One region of the Streptomyces sp. NPDC001796 genome, then DNA from elsewhere that is predicted to be linked to it. Evidence: riboswitches for the same ligand, from Rfam matches in the RefSeq annotation. Region 1 holds a riboswitch; each other region holds the start of a gene.
The links. Region 1 has a riboswitch for cyclic di-AMP ahead of ACFYZE_RS14600 (NlpC/P60 family protein). Riboswitches for the same ligand answer to the same signal wherever they lie in the genome.
Positions count from the first base shown of each region.

Region 2: another riboswitch for cyclic di-AMP. It lies ahead of ACFYZE_RS12640 (M23 family metallopeptidase); the one in region 1 lies ahead of ACFYZE_RS14600 (NlpC/P60 family protein).
Region 3: another riboswitch for cyclic di-AMP. It lies ahead of ACFYZE_RS24980 (transglycosylase family protein); the one in region 1 lies ahead of ACFYZE_RS14600 (NlpC/P60 family protein).
Region 4: another riboswitch for cyclic di-AMP. It lies ahead of ACFYZE_RS15610 (transglycosylase SLT domain-containing protein); the one in region 1 lies ahead of ACFYZE_RS14600 (NlpC/P60 family protein).

Region 1 covers NZ_JBIAUC010000006.1:111,315-116,060, forward strand. The annotation lists gene pcrA (DNA helicase PcrA) at 1-1,661, opposite strand, end outside; cyclic di-AMP (ydaO/yuaA leader) riboswitch at 1,913-2,082, shown strand; gene ACFYZE_RS14600 (NlpC/P60 family protein) at 2,090-3,256, shown strand; gene ACFYZE_RS14605 (tellurite resistance/C4-dicarboxylate transporter family protein) at 3,428-4,402, shown strand; gene ACFYZE_RS14610 (hypothetical protein) at 4,380-4,733, opposite strand.
Region 2 covers NZ_JBIAUC010000005.1:125,618-130,363, reverse strand. The annotation lists gene ACFYZE_RS12645 (GntR family transcriptional regulator) at 220-915, opposite strand; gene ACFYZE_RS12640 (M23 family metallopeptidase) at 1,119-1,871, opposite strand; cyclic di-AMP (ydaO/yuaA leader) riboswitch at 1,884-2,034, opposite strand; gene ACFYZE_RS12635 (M16 family metallopeptidase) at 2,258-3,646, opposite strand; gene ACFYZE_RS12630 (M16 family metallopeptidase) at 3,643-4,746, opposite strand, start outside.
Region 3 covers NZ_JBIAUC010000013.1:163,266-168,011, forward strand. The annotation lists gene ACFYZE_RS24965 (nucleoside triphosphate pyrophosphohydrolase) at 1-130, shown strand, start outside; gene ACFYZE_RS24970 (cytochrome P450) at 127-1,428, shown strand; gene ACFYZE_RS24975 (transglycosylase family protein) at 1,611-2,621, shown strand; cyclic di-AMP (ydaO/yuaA leader) riboswitch at 2,820-2,985, shown strand; gene ACFYZE_RS24980 (transglycosylase family protein) at 2,990-3,682, shown strand; gene eno (phosphopyruvate hydratase) at 4,060-4,746, shown strand, end outside.
Region 4 covers NZ_JBIAUC010000006.1:309,967-314,712, reverse strand. The annotation lists gene ACFYZE_RS15620 (FAD-dependent oxidoreductase) at 1-964, shown strand, start outside; gene ACFYZE_RS15615 (HAD family hydrolase) at 1,222-2,034, shown strand; gene ACFYZE_RS15610 (transglycosylase SLT domain-containing protein) at 2,085-2,600, opposite strand; cyclic di-AMP (ydaO/yuaA leader) riboswitch at 2,605-2,770, opposite strand; gene ACFYZE_RS15605 (polyprenyl synthetase family protein) at 3,716-4,726, shown strand.

The DNA of each region.
Region 1 (4,746 bases):
CCCGACTCCACGATTGTGCGCAGCTCCTCCATCAGCACGTTGAACCGCTTGACCGCGTTCGTCGAGCGGGCCGCCATGCCGTAGGCCTCGTCCACGCGGCGCAGCGCCTGCGCGAAACTGATCTTCTCGCGCTGAGCGAGGGCGTCGATCATCGCCTCGGCGCGCTCGCCGATGCCCCGCTTGGGCACGTTCAGGATGCGCCGCAGCGGCACGGAGTCCTCCGGGTTCGCCAGCACCCGCAGGTAGGCGAGGACGTCCCGGACCTCCTTGCGCTCGTAGAAGCGGACGCCGCCGACGACCTTGTAGGGCAGGCCGACGCGGATGAAGACCTCTTCGAAGACACGGGACTGGGCGTTGGTGCGGTAGAAGACGGCGACGTCTCCGGCCTTGGCCTCGCCCGCGTCCGTGAGGCGGTCTATCTCGTCGGCGACGAACTGCGCCTCGTCGTGCTCGGTGTCGGCGACATAGCCGGTGATCCGGGCGCCGGCGCCCGCGTTGGTCCACAGGTTCTTCGGGCGGCGGGACTCGTTGCGCTCGATGACCGCGTTGGCGGCGGAGAGGATCGTCTGCGTGGAGCGGTAGTTCTGCTCCAGCAGGATCGTCGTGGCGTCCGGGTAGTCCTCCTCGAACTGGAGGATGTTGCGGATGGTCGCACCGCGGAAGGCGTAGATCGACTGGTCGGCGTCGCCGACGACACACAGTTCGGCGGGCGGGACGTCGTACTCGTTCGGCGGGACGTCCTCGTCGTGCGCCCGGGTGCCGACGAGTTCGCGTACCAGGGCGTACTGGGCGTGGTTGGTGTCCTGGTACTCGTCGACGAGGACGTGGCGGAAACGGCGGCGGTAGTGCTCGGCGACGTCCGGGAAGGCGCGCAGCAGATTCACCGTCGTCATGATCAGGTCGTCGAAGTCGAGCGCGTTCGCCTCGCGCAGGCGGGACTGGTAGAGCGCGTACGCCTGGGCGAGGGTCTTCTCGAAGCCGTCGGACGCCCGGGCGGCGAAGTCCTCCTCGTCGATCAGCTCGTTCTTCAGGTTGGAGATCTTGGCGCTGAAGGACTTGGGCGGGAAGCGCTTGGGGTCGAGGTCCAGGTCACGGCAGACGAGGGCCATCAGGCGCTTGCTGTCGGCGGCGTCGTAGATGGAGAAGGAGGACGTGAAGCCGAGCTTCTTGCTCTCCCGGCGCAGGATGCGGACACAGGCGCTGTGGAAGGTCATCACCCACATCGCGTTCGCGCGCGGGCCGACGAGCTGCTCGACGCGCTCCTTCATCTCGCCCGCGGCCTTGTTGGTGAAGGTGATCGCGAGAATCTGCCCGGGATGGACGCCCCGCTCGGCCAGCAGGTACGCGATGCGGTGGGTGAGCACGCGGGTCTTGCCGGAGCCGGCCCCGGCCACGATGAGCAGGGGGGAGCCGGCGTGCACGACGGCCGCGCGCTGGTTCTCGTTCAGCCCCTCCAGCAGCGCCTCCATGTCGACGGCCGGGCGGTGCGCGCCGTTGCGGTAGTACGCGTCCCTGTCCGGTGGCAGGTCGAACTTCCCGCCGAACAGATCGTCCGGAACCGGCTCCGGAGCGTGATGGTCCTCGGGCGGCGGGGGCTCCTCCTCGTGGGCCGGAGTGGCCTTGAGGTCCGCCAGGAAGCTGTCGTCAAAGAGGCTGCTCATCGCTCTCCGAGTCTAGGCCGCCCCACCGACAGCCCGCCGCCACCCCGGAAACTCCGCCTCGAAAGAGACCGCCCGGACCTTTGCCACCAGCAGGAACCAGCCGCTCACCCTGCGCGCCCGGAAAGCGCTCACACCACGAAAGTCACAAAAACGTATCGGGCATATCACGCATCAACCTTCACAGCAGCCACACCGGTTGGCTACCGTGCCGGGCGGGCCGTACGACCACCACCGGCGAACGTCGCCGGGCCGCGCGGCCTCCGCCGAGTCCGGTGCCCGATGGGCGACCGGAGCCGGGGACCCAACCGACCTTGGGGTGAATCGGCCAACCGCCCTGCGCGGCACGGCCGTAGGGCACACCTTCCGGAACCACCCGCCCGAACCCGGCAGCTAACTCGGTAGGCGGACTACGGAAGGAGACGCCTTTCATGGCGCCGCACCGCAAGGCGCGCCCCGCGGGCACGCGCATCGCCGGCATACGGACCCCCGCCCTGGCGACGGCCGCCCTCACCTCCGTGGCCCTGCTCTCGCAGACCGCCGACGCCGTGCCCTCCGCCGACGGCAGGCCGAGCGTGGAGGAGGTCGAGAAGAAGGTCGACGACCTCTACCGCCGCGCCGGGTCGGCCACCGAGCAGTACAACGCGGCCAAGGAGAAGACGGACCGGCAGCGGGGACGCGTCGCCGCGCTCCTGGACGACGTCGCGAGACGCACCCAGAAGCTCAACGAGGCGCGGGACCAGCTGGGTTCCTTCGCCGCGGCCCAGTACCGCACCGGGGAGGCGGCCCCCGACACGGCCACTTTCCTCCTGGCCGACACGCCGCAGGACTACTTCGACCAGACCCAGCTGATGAGCCGGCTCACCAGTCGTCAGAAGGAAGCGGTCGACGAGTACGTCACCGAGCAGGCCGCGACGATGAGCAAGCGGCGGGAGGCCACCGAGAGCCTGCGGTCGCTCACCGAGTCGCAGCTGAGGCTCCGGTCGGCCAAGGCGGACGTCCAGAGGAAGCTCGCCGCCGCGCGGGACCTGCTGTCCGAGCTGACCGCGCAGGAGAAGGCACGGCTCGCCGCGCTGGAGAAGAAGAAGCAGGAGGAGGCGCGGCGGCAGGCGCAGGAGCTGGCGCGGCAGCAGGCGGCACAGCAACAGTCGTCCCCCACGTCCCCCACGTCCCCCACCGCCACGACCGGCTCGCCGGGCTCCTCCACGGGCGCCGCGGACTCCACGGGCGCCTCGTACGCGACGGCAGCCGCCAAAGCGCTTACGTTCGCCCGCGCCCAGATCGGCAAGCCGTATGTGTGGGGCGCCACCGGGCCCGGCTCGTACGACTGCTCGGGTCTGACCCAGGCCGCCTGGAAGGCCGCCGGGGTGTCACTGCCGCGCACCACCTACGACCAGGTGAACGTGGGCACGACGGTCCCGCTCACCGACGCGCAACCCGGTGATCTGATCTTCTTCTACGACGACATCAGCCATGTCGGCCTCTACATCGGCAACGGCATGATGATCCACGCGCCGAAGCCGGGGGCGTACGTCCGCGAGGAGTCGGTCTACTACGGGGGCGCGTCGATCATCCACAGCGTGGTGCGCCCGGCCTGACTCCACGCTCGTCGAACACGTGCGCTTGGGAACGCTCGCCGTCCGGCACGCGCGCGTGGGGCCCGGCATGCGCGCGAGGGGGGGCGTCCGGCACGCGCGCGTGGGGTTGTTTTCCGTCGTCGCGCGCGTGCCCCGTACGCAACCCGTGTGCGCGTCCCTAGCATCGGGCGCATGTCAGGCACCTCCGCGCTGCGCACCTGGTGGGCGCCGCGTCCGCCCGCCACCGGGTCCGCCGTCATGGCGACCGGCATCCTGTCGTTCGGGCTGCACCTGACCGGCCAGCAGATCCTCTCCCGCCTCGCCCTGGTTCTGGCGGGTGCCGCCTGGCTGGGGCTCGCCGCCGACATCGCCCTGCAACTGCTGTGGGACCGGGAGCAGTGGCGGGCCAGGGCCGGCTCGCCGGCCGCGCTCACCATGGTGCCGGCGACCACCGTACTGGGCTCAGGAGTGTCCGCACTGAACGGGCAGCCGCTCGCCGAGGCGCTGCTCGCACTGGCCGTGGCGCTCTGGGCCTGCCTGATCCCGTTGACCGTGCCTGGCTGGGAGCGCCGGATGCCCGGCGCGGTGTTCCTCGGGTGTGTGGCGACGGAGGGGATCGCGGCGCTCGGGGCGGTGCTCGCGGCGGCCGTGGGGGTGGCGTGGCTCGCCCACACGGCGCTGGTGTTCTTCTGGCTCGGGCTGGTGTTCTACCTGATCGGGCTGGGTTGCTTCGACCCTCGGCAGGTGGTGACCGGGCCGGGCGACCACTGGATCTCGGGCGGCGCGCTCGCCCTCTCGGCGCTGGCCGGATCGCAGCTCATGAGCGCCGCGCGCAAGGGGCTCTACCTGTGGAACAACGACGACGGCGGTGTCCTGCGCGGTGTGACCGTCGCCCTCCTCGTCCTCGCCCTGGCCTGTTACGCCGTCCTCGCGGTGGCCGAGGTGGTGCGGCCCCGGTTCCGCTACGACGTCCGGCGCTGGTCGACCGTGTTCCCGATGGGGATGACGGCGGTGGCGGCGCTGTCCGTCGCGTCCTCCGTCGGCGTGCCGTGGCTGCGCGGCCTCGGCCGGGTACTGCTGTGGATCGCGGTGGCCGCCTGGCTCCTGGTCCTCACGGGAGCCGTCGCGTCCGCCGTGGACAGCGTCAGGTCCAGAGCACGGCGATGAAGATGTTCGCCAGGGTCGCGGCGCCGACGAGGCCGAAGAGGGGCTTCTCGACGGTCTCCTCGTCCCGCTTCACATAGACCAGGCCGAGGATGACGATCAGCAGGGCCAGCTTGATCCCGATCTTGATCGTGTCGACCGGGTGGTGGTCCGCCTGGTTGAGGCCGACCAGCGCCACCCCTGTGACCAGCATGGTCAGCGCGCCGTGCAGCATGGCGGGCACGAAGCGTGCCGTGCCCTGGCCCATCGCCTTCATCTGGGTGAGGAAGCCGCCGAGGAGCGCGCCGATGCCGACGATGTGCAGGCCGACGAAGAGGTGGATGAGTACGTCCATGGGGCCGGAGCCT
Region 2 (4,746 bases), on a different contig from region 1:
GATGCCCGCGGTCCCGGCGCAGGCGACGGCGAGGAAGGGGCAGAACGGCGAGGAACGGCGCACGCAATAAAAACGGCGCACGTGTTTTTTCGTCACGACGAATAAAGCCGCACAGGACATGCCGAAACGACGCACGCCGAATTTACGGACGTACGCGGAAAACGGGCAGCCGAAAACAGGGCTCCAACCGAATATCCCTCTTTGTATACGGCGCCCGTGTTAATGCCGGAGCGCCGACATGTTTACGGGGTGTTGCGAAGTTCTCACGCGGTCCGCGCGGTCCGTCCCGCCGGGAAAGCGGAGCCGGTGCGCGGCCGTGGAGTGTTCCGTGTGCAGCGCCGTGATCGCCCGCGCCCGCTCGCTGTCCCCGCGCGCGACGGCGTCCACGATGCCGCCGTGCTCGGCCCAGGACTCCACGGGGCTGACCGGCGCATCGACCGCGTACATCCATGTGATCTTGTGCCGCAGCTGGGCGAGCGTCGAGGTCAGCGCGGGGCTCCCGCAGGCCTGTGCCAGCGTCTCGTGGAACCAGCCGCCCAGGGAGCGCAGATCATCGCTGTGGCCCCTCCTGGCCCGCTCCTGGCCCAACCGGACCAGGCCGCGCAGCACCTTGAGGTGGGCCTCGGTACGCCGCTGCGCGGCCCGCGCGGCCCCGAGCGGCTCCAGCAGCATCCGCATCTCCAGCAGGTCGGCGGCCTCCTGCTCGGTGGGTTCGGCCACGCACGCCCCCGCGTGCCGGCGGGTGACGACGAAGCCCTCGGCCTCCAGGGTGCGCAGCGCCTCGCGCACGGGGACGCGGGAGACGCCGTAGCGCCGCGCGAGGAGTTCCTCGGTGAGCCGGCTGCCGCGCTCGTAGACACCCGCGACGATGTCATCACGGATCGCCGTGCAGACCGAGTGCGCCGGAATACGCATGACCGACCTCCGTCTTAATCCCCGTGAAACGTACGCGATTGACGCGCGTTCAACCGACTCTATTGCAGTGGGCCGGAATTTCCGACGGCGGGCCGGAATCCAGGGATATTTTTTGGACAGACAACCGTTCGAAAGCCGACGACGGCCCCGGCTGATCAGCCGGGGCCGTCGGATGCGGGCGAGCCTGTCGCGGGCGCGGACCGTCAGACGTTCACGCCGTGCGAGCGCAGGTAGGCGACGGGGTCGATGTCCGAGCCGTACTCGGGAGTGGTGCGGGCCTCGAAGTGCAGGTGCGGCCCAGTGGTGTTGCCGGTGGCCCCGGAGAGGGCTATCTGCTGGCCCGGGACGACCCGCTGGCCCACGAAGACGCCGATGGACGACAGGTGGCCGTACTGGGTGTAGGTGCCGTCGTTCATCCTGATGACGATCTGGTTGCCGTACGCGCCGCCCCAGCCCGTCTGGACGACGGTGCCGGCGCCGACGGCGTGCACGGGCGTGCCCGTGGCGGCGTGGAAGTCGATGCCCGTGTGGGAGCCGGAGGACCACAGGGAGCCACCGGACTTGTAACCGGTGGAGACGTAGGAGTCGGAGATCGGCGGCACGAACATGTTGAGACGCCTGCGCTCGGCCTCGCGTGCGGCCCGCTCCTTGGCCTCGCGCTCCTGGCGGGCCTTCTCGGCGGCCTTCCTGCGCGCGGCCTCCTCGGCCTGCTTCTGTTCGGCGGCCTGCTTCTGTGCGGCGGCCTGTGCGTCGATCTTCTCGGCGACCGAGTCACCGAGGGTGACGGCCTGGATCAGCCCGGTCTGCTCGACGGGGGCGCCGGCGGCGAGGGCCGGGGCGGCCAGGGTGCCGATGACACCGGTGGTGGTGAGCGCGGCGACACCGACGGCGTTCGCAGTCGTACGCTTCACGCGGCTCGGGCGACGGTGCTTCCCGGTGGCGCAGGTGAACGCCATGAAGTGGCTGGTCCTTTCCTTCCCTCTCGCCTACCGGGTTAGCTGACGGGTTCGGAGCAGGAAGGTCTCCTACGGGCTCGCGCCCGATTCACCCCAGGGACTGTGGTTTTGGGTCCCCGGCTCCCCTGGCTCGCGCCGTACGGGGACTCGGCGATGACTGTCCGGTGCCGCGGGTGCGGCGCACTGCCTGACGGACAGCCCGAACGAAGCTAAGGGGACTGGCTTTCAATCAGCAAACGGAGAACGGGGTTTGTAGCGCATCCCACAGGGCAGAGAGGCAGCCTCTGTGGCAATACGGACAAACCCGCCAACGGGTGGGGCCCTGGTGACACGGAAAGTCACCAGGGCCCCGGGACAGCGCGGCGCACGCGCGCGTACGGTCCGCTCTACTCGGCGGCGACGACGCTCACTTCACCGATGCCGAGCGCCTCGACAGGCTCCTTGATCTGCGCGGCGTCGCCCACCAGCACGGTGACCAGACGGTCCACGGGGAAGGCGCTCACCACCGCCGCGGTGGCCTCCACCGTGCCCGTGGCGGCCAGCTGCTGATACAGCGTCGACTGGTAGTCGTCCGGCAGGTGCTGCTCGACCTGGTCGGCGAGCGTGCTCGCCACGGCCGCCGCCGTCTCGAACTTCAGCGGTGCCACCCCCACCAGGTTCTGTACGGCGACGTCGCGCTCGGCGTCCGTCAGGCCCTCGGCGGCCAGGGTGCGCAGCACCTTCCACAGGTCGTCGAGCGCCGGACCGGTGTTCGGCGTGTCGACGGAGCCGCTGATGGCGAGCATCGCGGCGCCCGTGCCGTCGGGCGCGGAGCGCAGCACCTGTCCGAAGGCCCGCACCCCGTAGGTGTAGCCCTTCTCCTCGCGCAGGACGCGGTCCAGGCGGGAGGTGAGGGTGCCACCGAGGCAGTACGTGCCGAGCACCTGGGCCGGCCACACGCGGTCGTGGCGGTCGGGCCCGACACGGCCGATGAGCAGCTGTGTCTGGACGGCGCCGGGACGGTCCACGATGATCACGCGGCCGGTGTCGTCGGCGCTCACCGGGGGCACCGGTCGCGGCTTGGAGGGCTCCCCCGTCCAGGCGCCGAGGGTGTCGCCCAGGAGCTCGTCCAGATCGATCCCGGTGAGGTCGCCGACCACGACCGCGGTGGACGTCGCGGGGCGCACGTACCGCTCGTAGAAGGCGCGGACGGCCGCGGCGTCGATGTTCTCGACCGTCTCCTCGGTGCCCTGGCGCGGGCGCGACATGCGCGAGGACGCCGGGAACAGCTCCTTGGAGAGCTCCTTGGCGGCGCGGCGCGCCGGGTTGGCCATCTCGTGCGGGATCTCGTCGAGGCGGTTGCGTACCAGGCGCTCCACCTCGCTGTCCGCGAACGCCGGCGACCTCAGTGCGTCGGCGAGCAGTCCGAGCGCCTTGGGGAGGCGGGAGACCGGAACCTCCAGGGAGAGGCGGACGCCGGGGTGGTCGGCGTGCGAGTCGAGGGTGGCGCCGCAGCGCTCCAGCTCGGCGGCGAACTCCTCGGCGGAGTGCTTGTCGGTGCCCTCGGAGAAGGCGCGCGCCATGATCGTGGCGACGCCGTCGAGGCCGGCCGGCTCGGCGTCCAGGGGAGCGTCGAGGAGCACCTCGACGGCGACGACCTGCTGGCCGGGGCGGTGGCAGCGCAGCACGGTCAGGCCGTTGTCGAGCGTGCCCCGCTCGGGCGCCGGGAAAGCCCAGGGCCGGGCCTCGCCGGGCTGGGGCTGCGGGTGGAACTCCATGGTCGCGAGCTCGCTCACTTCGCCGACTCCTCGGTCTCGTCGCTGGTCTCGGCTGCTTCCGGGGCCCCGGCCTCGGCCCCGACCGGTTCGTACACGAGCACCGCGCGGTTGTCGGGGCGCAGGCGGGCCTTGGCGACCTCCTGCACCTCCTCGGCGGTGACCTCGAGCACGCGCTTCACGGCGGTCAGGGCGAGCTGGGGGTCGCCGAACAGCACGGCGTACCGGCACAGTTCGTCGGCACGGCCCGCGACCGTGCCGAGCCGGTCCAGCCACTCGCGCTCCAACTGGGCCTGGGCGCGCTCCATTTCCTCGGCCGTCGGGCCCCGCTCGGCGAACCGGGCGAGCTCCTCGTCGATGGCGGCCTCGATGACGGGCACCTCGACGTCGCCGGAGGTCTTCACGTCCAGCCATCCGAGCGAAGGCGCTCCGGCGAGCCGCAGCAGGCCGAACCCGGCGGCGACGGCGGTGCGGTCACGGCGCACGAGCCGGTTGTACAGGCGGGAGGACTCGCCGCCGCCGAGGATCGTGAGCGCCAGGTCGGCCGCGTCGCACGCGCGCGTACCGTCGTGCGGCAGCCGGTAGGCGGCCATCAGGGCACGCGCCGGAACCTCCTCCTCGACGACCTCGCGCAGCTGCTCGCCGATGATCTCGGGCAGCGAGCCGTCGCGCGGCTGGGGCTTGCCGTCGTGGGACGGGATGGACCCGAAGTACTTCTCGATCCAGGCCAGGGTCTGCTGGGGGTCGATGTCGCCGACGACGGACAGCACCGCGTTGTTCGGCGCGTAGTAGGTGCGGAAGAACGCGCGTGCGTCCTCCAGGGTGGCCGCGTCCAGGTCGGCCATCGACCCGATCGGCGTGTGGTGGTAGGGGTGGCCCTCCGGGTAGGCGAGGGCGGTCAGCCTCTCGAAGGCGGTGCCGTAGGGGACGTTGTCGTAGCGCTGGCGGCGCTCGTTCTTCACGACGTCCCGCTGGTTCTCCATGGACTCGTCGTCGAGCGCGGCGAGCAGGGAGCCCATGCGGTCGGCCTCCAGCCAGAGGGCGAGCTCCAGCTGGTGGGCGGGCATGGTCTCGAAGTAGTTGGTGCGCTCGAAGCTGGTGGTGCCGTTGAGCGAGCCGCC
Region 3 (4,746 bases), on a different contig from region 1:
CTACGAGCTGCTGGCGCTGGCCGCGCGCGCGGAGGCGGAGGGCGTGGACCCGGAGGCGGCCCTGCGCGCGGCGGCACGCGCGTACCGGGACGCGATCCGGGAGGTGGAGAGCGGGGGCTCGGAGCAGTGAACGGCCAGACCGCCTCCCCCGCCCCCGAACTGTTCACCTGGGAGTTCGCAGCCGACCCGTACCCCGCCTACGCCTGGCTCCGCGAGCACGCCCCCGTGCACCGGACGAGGCTGCCGAGCGGTGTCGAGGCCTGGCTGGTCACCCGGTACGCGGATGCCAAGCAGGCCCTCGCCGACCAACGGCTGAGCAAGAACCCGGCGCACCACGACGAGCCCGCGCACGCCAAGGGCAAGACCGGCATCCCCGGCGAGCGCAAGGCCGAGCTGATGACGCATCTGCTCAACATCGACCCGCCGGACCACACCCGGCTGCGCCGGCTCGTCTCCAAGGCCTTCACGCCCCGGCGTGTCGCGGAGTTCGCGCCGCGGGTGCAGGAACTGACCGACCATCTCATCGACCGGTTCGCGGGCAGGGGAGAGGCCGACCTCATCCACGAGTTCGCCTTCCCGCTCCCCATCTACGCCATCTGCGACATGCTCGGCGTCCCGCGCGAGGACCAGGACGACTTCCGGGACTGGGCCGGGATGATGATCCGGCACGGGGGCGGACCGCGAGGCGGCGTCGCGCGGTCGGTGAAGAGGATGCGCGGCTACCTCGCCGACCTCATCCACCGCAAGCGCCAGGCGCTGCCCGCCGAGCCCGGCCCCGGCGAGGACCTCATCTCCGGGCTCATCCGCGCCTCCGACCACGGCGAGCACCTCACCGAGAACGAGGCCGCCGCGATGGCCTTCATCCTGCTCTTCGCCGGGTTCGAGACCACCGTCAACCTCATCGGGAACGGCACGTTCGCGCTCCTCGGGCACCCCGGGCAGCGGGCCCGTCTGCAGCGGTCGCTCGCCGCCGGGGAACGCGACCTGCTCGAGACCGGCGTCGAGGAGCTGCTGCGCTACGACGGTCCGGTGGAGCTGGCCACCTGGCGGTTCGCCACGCGGCCGCTCACCATCGGCGGGCAGGACATCGCCCCCGGCGACCCCGTCCTGGTGGTCCTGGCCGCCGCGGACCGGGATCCGGCGCGCTTCGCCGACCCGGACGTCCTCGACCTCTCCCGCCGCGACAACCAGCACCTCGGGTACGGGCACGGCATCCACTACTGCCTGGGCGCTCCCCTGGCCCGCCTGGAGGGACAGACGGCGCTCGCCACGCTCCTGACCCGCCTGCCCGACCTGCGGCTCGCGGTCGACCCGTCCGACCTGCGATGGCGCGGCGGACTCATCATGCGGGGCCTGCGCACGCTGCCCGTGGCGTTCACACCGGTACCGGAGAAAGGTCACGAAGCTCCCGCCGACATCCGGACATGACACGACGAACACGCCGATGGTCACAAGAAGGTGACAGGATCTCACCTCTGTGATCTTCACGTGATCTACGCTGCATTAACTTGTGACAAGCGATCTAGTGCCGATACGTTCACGCAGCAACGCGGCGGTCCGCACGCCACGGCCGTCGCGTCGTTCGATGCTGTCGTGTGAAAGGCAACCGCATGCTCTCCGGGAACGGTCGTCACCGTCGCCCCCGTCAGGCTCCGGCTCTCCTCGTCGCGGCAGGGGTGACCGGATCAGCGATCGCGATCCCGCTGCTCGGCGCCACCGGTGCGAGCGCGGCCACCGGCACCACCTGGGACCAGGTCGCGGAGTGCGTCAGCGGTGGCTCATGGAGCGCGGACACCGGCAACGGCCGCTACGGCGGGCTGCAGTTGACGCAGGACGAGTGGGACAAGTACGGGGGTCTCGACTATGCGCCGAGCCCCGACCAGGCGAGCCGCTCGCAGCAGATCGCGGTCGCCGAGAAGGTCCTGGCGGCCCGGGGCGTCGGGGTCTGGGGCACCTGCGGCCTGCTGAACGGTCTGAGCAAGGACTCCGGCTCCGCCGGCGTCGACACGGGTGTCGCCGGGGACTCGGCGTCCGGCGGCGGATCGTCCTCCGACTCCGGCCTCGACTCCGGTCTCGGGGCCGGACTTGACTCCGGTCTGTCCGACTCGTCCGGATCGTCTGCGTCGACCACTCCGTCGCCTTCTTCATCCTCTTCGTCCCCTTCGCCCTCCTCGTCCTCGTCCTCGTCCGAGGCGTCGACCGCCGACGCCGCCAAGAGCGCACAGGGGTCCGGCAGTGCGCCGACGGCCACGACGAAGAGCGATGACCCGGACGAGTCGGCACAGAACGACGCCTCATCCGGGGCGAGTTCGGCCGAGACCTCGAGCGCCGGTCGCCATCGCGGCGACAGTGCCGACGAGAGCGTCGCGGACGGCCGTACGTCGGACGCCTCCGGCCGGCACGCCTCACGCGGCACCGCGGACGCGCGCGACGCCGTCGACGGCTCGTACACCGTCCGCCCCGGGGACAATCTGTCGTCCATCGCCGACTCCCTTGAACTCAGCGGTGGATGGACGGCGCTGTACGAGGCGAACAAGCGGACGGTCGGTGCCGACCCGAACCTCATCCTTCCCGGTCAGAGCCTTGCGCTCGACGCCGACCCGGCCGGCGGCTCGTCCTGAACTGCCCCTTGCGTGGCGGAAGTTCACGACCTATTTCGCGCTGAATGTCCCGTTTAGGGAAAGTGAGATATGAGTCTCATAAGCCCTGATCGTCTTTGAAATTCCGGCGATCGACTGCTTACGGTCGTGATCGCTCGCCACAGCGAGCCCCTGCGGTCGCAACGCCGAATCCTGCCAGCGGCCGTACGGGAACAGTCGTCGCGTCAAGCGCCGTAGGCAGGAGCGGGGGACCCAAGGTAGGCGCCGCGTCCGGGAGTTGACCGGAAGCGGCTCGGGGTGAAGCCGTGTCCCGCAAGGGCACGGCCGGGCAACTCAACCGGCCCGAACCCGACAGCTCACCTCGCAGGCGTCGGTGAGGGGAACGAACCATGCTGTGTTCCGGCAACGGCAAGCACCGCCGCCCGTCCAAGGCCACCCGTGCCATCGCGCTCGCCGGTGTCGCCGGCGCTGCCATCGCCGGCCCGCTCCTCGCGGCCGGAAACGCCTCCGCGGCCACCGCCGCCCAGTGGGACGCCGTCGCCCAGTGCGAGTCCGGCGGCAACTGGCACATCAACACCGGCAACGGCTTCTACGGCGGTCTGCAGTTCACGAACTCCACCTGGGCCGCGTACGGCGGCACCGCCTACGCCTCCCGCGCCGACCTGGCCACCAAGGGCCAGCAGATAGCCGTCGCCGAGAAGGTCCTCGCGGGCCAGGGCAAGGGCGCCTGGCCGGTGTGCGGCAAGGGCCTGACCAACGCCACGTACAACGGCGCCGCGGCCACCGGCTCGTCGAGCGGTGCCAAGAGCGCCCCGAAGAGCACCACCACTCGCTCGACCGAGCAGCAGGCGGCCAACCGCTCCGTGCAGCGCACGGCCCCGAAGAAGACGGTCACCACCCCGACCGGTCAGAAGGTCAAGAAGGGCGACGGCGAGTACAAGGTGGTCAAGGGCGACACCCTCAGCTCGATCGCCGCGAGCCACCACGTCCAGGGCGGCTGGAAGAAGCTCTTCGACCTGAACAAGGACATCATCCAGGACGCCGACCTGATCTACCCGGGCCAGCAGCTGCACCTGAAGTGACAGCCACCCGGTAGCCGGGCCACAGGCCCCTGCCAGGCGTGACCCCCACCGTGGGGGTCACGTGAGGGCCCACCCCCCGTCCCCACGGGCTCCCCGCTCCGGCGCGTGTTCCCCCGTACGCGCCGGAGCGGGGCTTTTGCTGTCCGCCTCGCCGTTGTCCGGCCCGTTCGCTGTCCGGCCCGTTCGCCGTCCGGCCGCACGGATTTCACCGGACCTTTCCCCCGCCCTTTGTTCCGAACGGGAACAATGTGTACCGTCACCCTGTCCACGGGACGGTCGGTAGGTCGGCCGACAGCCCGGGGCGGTTAGGCTCTAGTCGCAAGGCACAGCCGCAAGGCAGACAGCCCCGCACTTCCAGCGTCACATCCAAGAAGGAGATGCTCGTGCCGTCCATCGACGTCGTCGTAGCCCGGGAAATCCTGGACTCCCGAGGCAACCCCACGGTCGAGGTCGAGGTCGGCCTCGACGACGGCAGCACGGGTCGTGCCGCCGTTCCGTCCGGCGCCTCCACCGGCGCCTTCGAGGCCATCGAGCTCCGCGACGGTGACCCCAACCGCTACCAGGGCAAGGGCGTCGAGAAGGCCGTTCTCGCCGTCATCGAGCAGATCGGCCCGGAGCTGGTCGGCTACGACGCCACCGAGCAGCGCCTGATCGACCAGGCGATGATGGACCTGGACGCCACCGACAACAAGGGCTCCCTCGGCGCCAACGCGATCCTCGGCGTCTCCCTCGCCGTCGCCCACGCCGCCTCCGAGGCCAGCGACCTGCCCCTGTTCCGCTACCTGGGCGGCCCGAACGCGCACCTGCTGCCGGTGCCGATGATGAACATCCTCAACGGCGGCTCGCACGCCGACTCCAACGTGGACATCCAGGAGTTCATGATCGCCCCGATCGGCGCGGAGTCCTTCTCCGAGGCGCTGCGCTGGGGCACCGAGGTCTACCACACGCTGAAGAAGGTCCTGAAGAGCAAGGGCCTCGCCACCGGCCTCGGCGACGAGGGCGGCTTCGCCCCGAACCTCGGCTCCAACCGTGAGGCCCTCGACCTCATCCTGGAGGCCATCAAG
Region 4 (4,746 bases), 200 kb from region 1:
GGACGAGGACATCATCCCGGTCGAGACGTTCACCGCGTACGGGGAGTGGTTCCAGCAGAAGCTGGTGCCCGAGCTGGAGCGGGTCCGGGTGGTCTCCGTGGACCGCCGCAAGGGCGGTGGCTTCGATCTCAAGCTGGACTCGGGCGAGTTGTTCACCGCCCGGGCGGTCGTGGTGGCGACCGGCCTGTCGGGACTCGCCCACCTCCCGCCGGAGCTGGCCGCCGCGGCAGCCGACGGCCCCACGCCCACCGGTCCTGTCTCGCACAGCTCCCAGCACCATGACCTCAGCAGGTTCTCCGGCAAGGAGCTGCTGGTCGTCGGCGCCGGCCAGTCCGCGCTGGAGACGGCGGCGCTGGCGGCCGAGGCGGGCGCACGGGTGCGCGTCGTGGCGCGCGGGCAGGGCAGGGTCGCCTTCGGCGCGCCCCCGTGGGACCAGCCGAAGCTGCGCCCCGAGTCGCCCTTCGGCCGTGCCTGGTCCCTGTGGGCGCTGAGCTACTACCCCCACCCCTACCGCTTCCTGCCCGCCCGGACCCGCCACTACCTGGTGCGCCGCGTCCTCGGCCCGCTCGGCGCGTGGTGGCTGCGCGACCGCTTCCAGGAGAACGTGCAGGTGCGTGAGGTCGTCGGCATCCTCAGCGCGTCCGTGGCGGACGGCCGCCCGGCCCTGACGGTCCGGACCCACACGGGCCGCACCGAGGAGATGACCGCGGACCACGTCATCGCCGCGACCGGCTACCGCGTGGACATCTCCGCGATGGACTTCCTGGGCCATGAGCTGCGCACACGCCTGGCGGTGAGCCGGGGCGCCCCCCGGCTCGGCGCCGGCTACGTGTCCTCGGTCCCGGGCCTGTACTTCACGGGCCTGCCGGCGGCGGCCTCCTACGGACCGGTGATGCGGTTCGTCTGTGGCACGGAGTTCGCGTCGCCGCGCCTGGCGAAGCACCTGGCGACGGCCCACGGCTGACCCCGGCCGGCCACCGGACCACCGCGTGGCCCTTCCCCCTCGGAAGGGCCACAGGGCCACAGGGCCACGATTGCAGAGCCGGATGCCGACGGGTTCTCCGGAGGGGCCCCGGATGCCGACGGGTTCTCGGCAGAAGGGCCGGAGGCCGGCCGGGGTCAGCCGTACGTCAGTCGCAGGTCGGCCGGTTCACGACGGGTGGCCGGACGTCGGCTGGTCCGTGGTGAGTCGTGGGGGTGTTCCATCCGTATTCTCTGATCATGGCCGCACCCCTCGCATATTCACTCATCGCCACTGACCTGGACGGGACGCTGCTGCGCGGCGACGACACGCTCTCCGACCGGTCGAGGGACGCGCTGGCGCGGGCCGCCGCGGCCGGCGCGCAGCACCTCGTGGTGACGGGGCGTCCTGCCCCCAGGGTGCGGCCGCTGCTCGACGACCTGGGCGGCAGGGGGCTCGCGGTGTGCGGACAGGGCGCGCAGGTGTACGACGCCGGCGCGGACCGGTTGCTGTTTTCCGTCACCCTGGACCGGGAGTTGGCCGAGACCGCGCTCGGCAAGATCGAGGCAGAGGTGGGGCAGGTGTATGCGGCCGTCGACCAGGACGGCGTGGACGGGCTCACCCTCATCGAACCCGGATACCGCATGCCGCACCCCACGCTGCCCGCGGTGCGGGTCCAACGGCGCGACGACCTGTGGTGCGCGCCCATCAGCAAGGTGCTGCTGCGCCATCACGCCCTGACCGACGACGAGTTGGCGACGGCGGCGCGCAGCGCGGTCGGTTCGCTGGCGACGGTCACCATGTCCGGGCCCGGCACGGTCGAACTCCAGCCATGCGGTATCACCAAGGCGACGGGGCTGGCGCTCGCCGCCGAGTACCTGGGTCTGGGGCCGTCCCGGACCATCGCGTTCGGCGACATGCCGAACGACATCCCGATGTTCGACTGGGCCGCGCGCGGCGTCGCCATGGCGAACGCCCACCCCGAACTCAAGGCGGTCGCCGACGAGATCACGGAGTCGAACGAGGACGACGGCATCGCCGTCGTCCTCGAAAGACTCTTCAGGGGCCGCTAGACCTCGGCTTCAGCCTTCGGCCTCAGCCTCGGTACGCGCGGCGCACAGCGTCAGTACGCGCTGTGGACGTTGTCGATGGAGCCGTACCGGTGGGCTGCGTAGTTGCACGCGGCCGTGATGTTCGCCACCGGGTCGTAGATGTTCCAGGACGTGCCCGGCACGTGGTACGCGCGGAAGGTCGGGTCGATGACCTGGAGGAGGCCCTTGGACGGGATGCCCATCCGGGCGTTGGAATCCCAGAGGTTGATGGCGGACGGGTTGCCCGACGACTCACGCATCACGTTGCGGTAGATGCCGTAGTAGGAGCCGGGGATCCGGTGCTGCCGCATGACGACCAGCGACTGACGGATCCAGCTGTCGAGGTTTCCGGCGCGCGTCGTCATGGTCTTGGCGGCGGCGGTCGTGGTCGTCGTGGAGGCGGGGGTCGCGGCGGAAGCGCTGGTGGCGCCCAGGACCGGAAGGGCCAGAACGGCGGCACCCGTCCCCGCGACAGCGAGGGCACGGGTGAGGCGCGCGGCCTTGGAGCGGCGGTCCCGACGGCGTGCGGGCAGGGCGAAAGCGGGCATGTCGTAGTCCTCTCCGGCGCCTGCGAGGTGAGCTGTCGGGTTCGGGCGGGGAGGTGCCCGGCCTTGTCCTCGGTGCCGAGGAATCGGCTTCACCCCAAGCCGTTCCGGCGCTGTGTCCGGTCCGGCGACTTACCTGGGTCCCCCGCTCCTGCCGTTGGTGGTGGATGGGCTCGCGAGCGGCGGCAGGATTCGGCGGTCCGCTCGGATCGATTGGGAAGGTATGCGAGAGCACATGTCGGGAACAAGACTGGAAGTCACACTCCGAGGTAAATGACCTTGAAATGCGGGAATAAGGGATGTGATCCATTTCGTTGAGGAAGGTTAAACTTGGCATAAGTAAATGGGAAGTTGAGATTCCGGATGCCCCGCCTTGCTCTGTGGTGGCGTGACCTAATTCACTCGCACTTTTCTTGATCGCCACCCGTAATTCGGGGCCCTGAAGCGGCAATTCGGACAAAAGGTTCGGCGATCGCCTGTGAGTGGCGGTTTTTATGGGGCTCAAAATGGGCAATTCGGACATGCTCCGGATCTGCGGGAATCCTCATCCCGGATCGAAACGCGTGACCGACGTCACTCGCTATGCCGTAGAGAGGCATGGAGAGCCATGGAGGGCCGTAGGGAGCCGTAAAGGGCCGGGCCGTATAGAGCCGTACGGATCTGTACGCGCGCGTGCCTCGGGGTGCCGGGCGTCCCCGTCGGGACCGGACGTGGGCCCGGCCGGGTGATGGCGCCGAGCGGGGCGGCCGGGGGCCGTGTGGTCCTGCGGAGGCCTTCGGGGGTTGCGGGGCTGCTCCGGAAGCGGGATGCGAGGGGCGCTTCCGGGGGCCGGAGCGCGTCGCCGGCCCCCGGGCGGGGGAGCTTTCCGCTATGTCGCTCCAAACCCGCTCGTATCACCTGATCAAGAACATGCCTCTCGTGATCCGATACGGCCCGGCCTGGAACAGCGGGCACTCGTGGTGATCGAAACCTGACCGGATACGCTGACTTGAGTGATGGCGGCGACAGATCGACAAACTCGGTGAGCCGAGTCGGCCTGACGACGTCATCGATCAAGTGACCGACCTCGATACCGACCGTGTGATCGTCAGCAGACGTCAGCAGACAGGAGACCTCACGTGACCGTCGTCGGGCCGTTCGGGCTGAGCGTGCGGGACCAGGCTCTGGAAGCCGATGTCCAGGCCGGATTGGCCGCTGTCGAGGAAGGGCTGCTCGACGCCACGAAGAGCGAGGTGCCCTTCATCACCGAGGCCGCGCAGCATCTCGTGCGGGCGGGCGGGAAGCGGTTCCGGCCGCTGCTCGTCATGCTCGCGGCACAGTTCGGTGACCCGTACGCGCCGGGGGTCGTCCCCTCGGCCGTGGTCGTGGAGCTCACCCACCTCGCCACGCTGTACCACGACGACGTGATGGACGAGGCCGAGGTGCGGCGCGGGGTGGCCAGCGCGAACAGCCGCTGGGGCAACTCGGTGGCGGTCCTCACCGGTGACTTCCTGTTCGCCCGCGCGTCCCACATCCTGGCCGACCTCGGCCCGGAGGCGGTCCGTATCCAGGCGGAGGCGTTCGAACGGCTCGTCACCGGCCAGATCCTGGAGACGGCGGGCCCGCGGGACGGCCGTGACCCGGTGGAGCACTACCTCGACGTCCTCGCCGGCAAGACGGGCTCCCTGGTGGCGGTGGCGTGCCGCTTCGGCGCGATGATGTCGGGCGCCGACGAGACGGTCGTGGACGTGCTGACGCAGTACGGTGAGCGTCTCGGCGTGGCGTTCCAGCTGGCCGACGACGTCCTGGACATCGCCTCCGACTCCCAGGAGTCCGGCAAGACGCCGGGGACGGACCTGCGCGAGGGCATCGCGACCCTCCCGGTCCTGCGCCTGCGCGAGCGCGCCCAGCGGCACGGGCTGCCGGAGGACGTCGCCCTGTGCGAGCTGCTGGACTCCGACCTCACGGACGACGCCCGCCACGCCGACGCCCTCGCCCGGCTCCGGGCCCATCCGGCTCTCGAGCAGGCCCGCCGCGACGCCGTCCGCTACGCGCAGGACGCCCGCTCGGCCCTGGCCCCGCTCCCGGACTGCGGCGCGAAGGCGGCCCTGACGGAGATGTGCGACGCGGTGGTGCACCGGGCAGGGTGACGCGCCACGCGCCCCACTGA